One region of the Ruegeria sp. L12 genome, then DNA from elsewhere that is predicted to be linked to it. Evidence: riboswitches for the same ligand, from Rfam matches in the RefSeq annotation. Region 1 holds a riboswitch; the other holds the start of a gene.
The links. Region 1 has a riboswitch for cobalamin ahead of ACR0K9_RS01825 (DUF1636 family protein). Riboswitches for the same ligand answer to the same signal wherever they lie in the genome.
Positions count from the first base shown of each region.

Region 2: it holds a riboswitch for cobalamin, as region 1 does, so the genes downstream of both, ACR0K9_RS16320 (hypothetical protein) here and ACR0K9_RS01825 (DUF1636 family protein) in region 1, are expected to answer to the same signal.

Region 1 covers NZ_JBQFMH010000001.1:375,079-378,286, reverse strand. The annotation lists gene recJ (single-stranded-DNA-specific exonuclease RecJ) at 1-1,111, shown strand, start outside; tRNA gene ACR0K9_RS01835 (tRNA-Glu) at 1,210-1,284, shown strand; tRNA gene ACR0K9_RS01830 (tRNA-Glu) at 1,307-1,381, shown strand; cobalamin riboswitch at 1,612-1,818, shown strand; gene ACR0K9_RS01825 (DUF1636 family protein) at 1,903-2,277, shown strand; gene cobW (cobalamin biosynthesis protein CobW) at 2,279-3,208, shown strand, end outside.
Region 2 covers NZ_JBQFMH010000010.1:130,750-133,957, reverse strand. The annotation lists gene ACR0K9_RS16325 (alpha/beta hydrolase family protein) at 1-690, opposite strand, end outside; cobalamin riboswitch at 821-1,043, shown strand; gene ACR0K9_RS16320 (hypothetical protein) at 1,133-1,540, shown strand; gene ACR0K9_RS16315 (protein-tyrosine phosphatase family protein) at 1,542-2,045, opposite strand; gene ACR0K9_RS16310 (DNA polymerase III subunit gamma/tau) at 2,212-3,208, shown strand, end outside.

The DNA of each region.
Region 1 (3,208 bases):
GCTGGTCGAGGCGGGCCGCCAATTGCGGGCCGCCGGTGCCAAAGGGCCGGATCTGATGTCGATGCTGGATCTGGTGGCGCTGGCGACGGTGGCGGATGTTGCACCGCTGATTGGCGCCAACCGGGCGTTGGTGCGGCAGGGGCTGAAAGTCATGGCCCAAAGGCAGAGGCCGGGGCTGGTGGCGCTGTCGGACGTGGCGCGCATGGACACCGCCCCCAACAGCTATCATCTGGGGTTTCTGCTAGGTCCGCGCGTGAACGCGGGTGGGCGGATCGGGCAGGCCGATCTGGGTGCGCGGTTGCTGAGTACCGACTCGGTCACCGAGGCCGAAGCCCTGTCCGAACGGTTGGATGCTCTGAACGCGGAACGGCGCGACATCGAGAACGCGGTGCGCGCGGCAGCCATGGCACAGGCCGAGGAACGCGGGCTGGACACGCCACTGGTCTGGGCCGCAGGCGAGGGCTGGCATCCCGGCGTGGTGGGCATTGTCGCCTCGCGCCTGAAAGAAACCGCGAACCGCCCTGCCATCGTGATCGGCTTTGACGGTGACGAGGGCAAGGGCTCGGGCCGTTCGGTCTCGGGCGTTGATCTGGGCGCGTCGATCCAGCGACTGGCGGCCGAGGGGCTGCTGGTCAAGGGCGGTGGTCACAAGATGGCGGCCGGCCTGACGGTGATGCGCGACCAGTTGGAGCCTGCGATGGCGCAGCTGTCCGAGTTGCTGGCGAAACAGGGCGCAGGGCAAGGCGGCCCAGCCGATCTGAAACTGGACGGGGCGCTGATGCCGGGGGCCGCGACGGTCGATCTGATCGAACAGATCGAAAAGGCAGGACCATTCGGGGCCGCGGCCCCTGCCCCACGCTATGCCCTGCCCGACCTGCAGGTGCGCTTTGCCAAACGCGTGGGCGAGACGCATCTGAAACTGTCTTTGTCTGACGGAATGTCCGGCGGGCTGGACGCCATCGCCTTCGGTGCGTTTGATGGTCCGCTGGGTGACAAGCTGTCAAATCACGGCGGCGCGCGGTTCCATTTTGCGGGCCGGCTTGAGGTTAACACATGGGGTGGGCGCCAATCTGTACAACTGAGGTTGGAGGACGCGGCAGAAGCCGGATAAAGCCTATCTGAAGCCCACCAAAAAACTTTCACATCCCTGCATTTTTCGGCTTGCGGGGGTCGGGGTGAAACCGTAAAAGGCCCTCCACAAGCCAGCGTGGCCCGTTCGTCTATCGGTTAGGACGCCAGGTTTTCAACCTGGAAAGAGGGGTTCGATTCCCCTACGGGCTGCCACTTTGCTTGTCTGGACCCAAGTGGCCCGTTCGTCTATCGGTTAGGACGCCAGGTTTTCAACCTGGAAAGAGGGGTTCGATTCCCCTACGGGCTGCCATTTATCCAATTCTCTCCGCTTCTGCCTTCGATCAGGCCTCATAGATGTTTCATCGCGTGGCACCGACCCGATCGTTCGAATATTGCGTTTAACCGGATCGGGCCGATCCGGTTAAACGAGGCAACGCTGCGGCCTGAACAGAATATGCCGCCCAACGACCTCTACAGGTCGCTTTTTCATCCGCTTGATCACAGATCGGCGCGACTCGCTTGACAAGCGGCCTGCCGCTGCCGCATGAGCCTTTCGTTGGTGTCTGCAACAGCAGATGAAAAGGGAATGCGTCAACGGGTTATCCGCCAAACGCAGCCGCCCCCGCGACCGTGACCGGAGAGGGTGCCCAATGCCACTGGCCGCAAGGCCGGGAAGGCGGGACATCCGACAGGGCAGACGCTCTGATATCCGCAAGCCGGGAGACCTGCCAGCGCCCGAAGATGAAACCGGACGGGGTGTTCCGGTGTCGGGTCAAATGTGACCCGCATGAGACCCCGTCCCCCACGTATAGGATTGGGGGGATGAGAGACATGACCGAGACCGCACCGGTTGAGCTGCTGGTCTGCACCACCTGCCGTCGCGGCTTGCCCGTCGAGGATGACGCGCAGCGCCCGGGCACCCTGTTGCATCAGGCGCTGGAACAGGCAGACCTGCCCGAGGGCGTCAACCTGAGAGCCGTCGAATGCCTGTCGAACTGCGATCAGGGCTGTTCCATCGTGCTGCGTGGCGGGCCGGATCGCTGGACATTCGTCTACGAGAACCTGAACGAGACCGATCATGTCGACGTCATCGTTGACGGTGCAACCAAATATCTGGCCACCGAGGACGGTCTGGTCAAATGGCGCGAGCGCCCAGAACATTTCCGCAAAAACTGCGCCTCGCGCATTCCCCCGATTGGAGTCTGACATGTCGAACCTCGAAAAACTCCCCGTTACCGTGATCACCGGCTTTCTGGGCTCGGGCAAAACCACGCTGGTGCGCCACCTGATGCAGAACCCTCAGGGCAAGCGTCTGGCCGTGGTGGTCAATGAATTCGGCGATGTTGGCGTCGATGGCGATATCCTGAAATCCTGCGCCATCCCCGATTGCCCGGCGGAAAACATCATGGAATTGGCCAATGGCTGCATCTGCTGCACCGTGGCCGATGATTTCATCCCTACCATCGAGGCGTTGATGGCGCTGGAGCCGCGCCCCGATCACATCCTGATCGAGACCTCCGGCCTTGCGCTACCCAAGCCGCTGCTGAAAGCGTTTGACTGGCCGGATATCCGTTCGAAAATCACCGTGGACGGCGTGATCGCGCTGGCCGATGCCGAGGCCGTCGCCGCCGGTCGTTTCGCCCCGAATGTCGAGGCGGTAGATGCCCAGCGCATGGCCGATGACTCGATCGATCACGAAACGCCGCTGTCCGAGGTGTTCGAGGACCAGATCTCCTGCGCCGATATCATCCTGCTGACCAAGCCCGATCTGGCCGGTCCCGAAGGCGTTGCCAAAGCCAAAGAGATCATCGCCGCCGAAGCCCCGCGCCCGCTGCCCGTAGTCGAAGTGGCCGAAGGCGCCGTCGATGTCCGCGTCGTGCTGGGTCTGGAAGCCGCTGCCGAAGATGACATGGACGCGCGTCCCAGCCATCATGACGGCCACCACGACCACGAACATGACGATTTCGAAAGCATCATCGTGGAACTGCCGGAACAGACCGACCCGCTCGATCTGGTCGCCAAGATCGAACGTCTGGCCAATGAGTTGAACATCCTGCGCGTCAAGGGCTATGCCGCCGTTCAGAGCAAGCCGATGCGTCTGCTTGTACAGGCGGTTGGCGCGCGCGTACGTCATCAA
Region 2 (3,208 bases), on a different contig from region 1:
CGCAAAGGCAAACAGATCGACGCGTCCGCCTGCAGTGGCCCAGCGCGCCTGTGGCAGCGTCTCTCCGATCTCAGGCAGATAGCTTTCGGGCGCGGTGCACCATTTGCGCCACTGCCAATAGACCGACGCGGGCAGGTCTTCGCCAAAACCGACCGCCTTGCCCGGCAGATATCCCAGCGCCCGGACCATCAATGGCGCATGGCCATACCAGAACAACGCCGCCAGCGCGCGATAGGGCCACGGATGATCCCCGAGCGTCACCAGGCCCGAACAGACACAGATCATCCGGTCGATCTGCTCGATATCCGATTGCACCGGCCCCAGCATAGATCCGAGCGAGTGGCCAATGCTCCACAGTTGAGCACCCGGAAAACGCCGCCGCATCTCGGCCCGCGCGGCGGGGATGTCGACCAGCGCCCAGTCCGCCATCGTCACTGTCGACGCCTTTTGCGCCCCGGTCAGTGAATGGCCGAAATCCCGGTAGTCATATGTCAGGCAGGCCATGCCGCGTTCCGCCACCAGCCAGCGCGCGAAATGCTGGTAATAATCGCGGGGCACGCCGGTGGCGCCGTTGATCACCACCACCGTTTCCGGCTGAGACGCGGGCAGGTACAGACGGGCGGACAGCATCGCGGGTCCGGCGGCAAACCGGAAATCCTCTGTCATGATGGTCTGTTGCGTGTCCAGCATGTGAACCTCTTGGCGTCGCGCATCACCTGAACTGATCAGTTCATTTGATCGATACCAAGTCAAGGTTGACGTGGCTGGACCAAAGGTCAGCCTGCGACTTTCAATCCGATTGACTCGGAATGCGGCGAACCGCTAGCGATGGCGTGATGGTTCTCGCGCCCTTATCCGGGGCCGGGATGAAAAGGGAACACGGTGCGGTTCTGCCCGGAAGCTGCCGGAACGAACCAAATCCGCGACTGCCCCCGCAACTGTAAGCGGTGAGCAATGCCGGAAGACCACTGGCCATATGGCTGGGAAGGTCGGCAAAGCGACGACCCGCAAGTCAGGAGACCTGCCATCGGAACCGAAACTGAATCTCGGGCGGGGTGTCCGGGCAGGTCCTGACGTCACAGCGCCGTCCTACCTGTTTCACGCCCTCGCCCTGCGCGCGGAGGGCGCATCTATGATCTGGAAGACCGACACACATGAATTCGCAGCGACCGTGTGCCAACGGACCAGCAAACCCTGCCCGGCTCTGGCGCGTATGGCGCGGGCGCTGACGCAGGCCGTCTCGACCGCGCGGCCAGTGACCACACCCGAGTTTCAGGTGGAAGGCAGCAGCGAACTGACCCATTGCGCGGAAGGCTGCACCGCCCGTTTTCGCGCCTGCCCTGATCAGGTGCGCGTGTTCTGCGGAACCGTTCCCGGGATCGAGACCGAGATGCTGGACGGTTATGCGGACATGATGTTCGGCACCTCATTCGCCACCCTACCCGCAGGGCTGCTGGCGAACCCGCCCTGCGCCATGCTTGAAGCGTCGGTGCTGGCCCCGCGCCCTCAGGTCGAGCCGCAGCATATGGCCTGCGCCTGATCTAACGTTGCAACGGGACCCGGGCCGGCGTAGCGGCCCAGGCCATCTGTCCGTCGGTTTCGACCGCGCAGGGGCGCAGCGCCCGCAGACGCTCCAGCGCTGTTTCGGGACGCTCGCCGCATTCGACCATCAGACGCAGCACAACCATACCCGAGCGGCCGCAACCGCCTCGGCAATGCACCAGAACCCGGCCTCCGCCGGACAGGGCCTGCCGGGCGGCCGCGCTGACCTGCGGCCAACGCTCCTCGACAGCTTCGGGCGGGGCGCCGAAATCCTCGATCGGAAGATGGACCCAGCGGCTCGCCCGGGCCTGTATGTCGGTCCCGAAATTGCGCGCGCCATCCTGCAGCATCTCAACTTCGGTGGTCATCGACAGGACCAGACCCGGCTTCCAGCCCGCGATCAGGTCCAGATCGCCGTCATAATCCCCTCCGCGCCCCGGCATCGACGTCAGGGCCAGCGTGCCCCCGCCAACCTGCAAGGCGTATATCACCAGTTGCGACATAAAACCCCCCATCAAACAAACCTATAAAAACTGGTCTTTGAAATCTGTCCGACCAGTGTAAGCCGCATCGGGTCGCTTTCCAAAATGAAAATCATCCGGGCGGGCGGTGGACGCGGGCAGCGGCGGCCTCTACGCTGCGGCAGAACTCGAATCCGCGAAAGCAGACATGACCGACACGCCCAGCCCCGCCTATCAGGTGCTTGCCCGCAAATACCGCCCGGAAACCTTTGCCGATCTGGTCGGTCAGGACGCCATGGTCCGCACGCTGAAAAATGCGTTCGAGGCGGACCGGATCGCGCAGGCCTTCATCATGACCGGCATCCGCGGCACCGGCAAAACCACCACCGCCCGGATCATCGCCAAGGGCATGAACTGCATCGGCCCCGATGGCGAAGGCAAACCCACCACGGAACCCTGCGGCCAGTGTGAACATTGCGTCGCCATCATGGAAGGCCGCCATGTCGATGTGATGGAGATGGACGCCGCCAGCCGCACCGGCGTCAATGACATCCGCGAGATCATCGACAGCGTTCGCTATCGCGCCGCCAGCGCGCGCTATAAGATCTACATCATCGACGAGGTCCACATGCTCTCGACCAGCGCTTTCAACGCGCTGCTCAAGACGCTTGAGGAACCGCCCGAGCACGTGAAGTTCATCTTTGCCACCACCGAGATCCGCAAGGTCCCGGTCACCGTCCTGTCCCGCTGTCAGCGCTTCGATCTACGCCGGATCGAGCCCGAAGTCATGATCGGCCTGCTGCGCAAGATTGCCGATGCCGAAAGCGCGCAGATCGCCGAGGACGCGTTGGCGCTGATCACCCGCGCCGCCGAGGGCTCGGCCCGTGATGCGACCTCGCTGCTAGATCAGGCAATCAGCCACGGGGCAGGCGAGACCAGCGCCGATCAGGTGCGCGCGATGCTGGGTCTGGCGGATCGCGGCAGGGTTCTCGACCTGATCGACATGATCCTGCGCGGCGATGCAGCCGGAGCACTGACAGAGCTGAGCGCCCAATATGCCGAAGGCGCCGACCCGCTGGCGGTGTTGCGCGATCTGGCCGAGATCACCCATTGGGTCTCGGTGGTCAAGATCACCCCGGATGCCGCCGAAGATCCGACGGTATCGCCCGACGAACGCGCCCGTGGCCAGCAAATGGCCGAGGCCT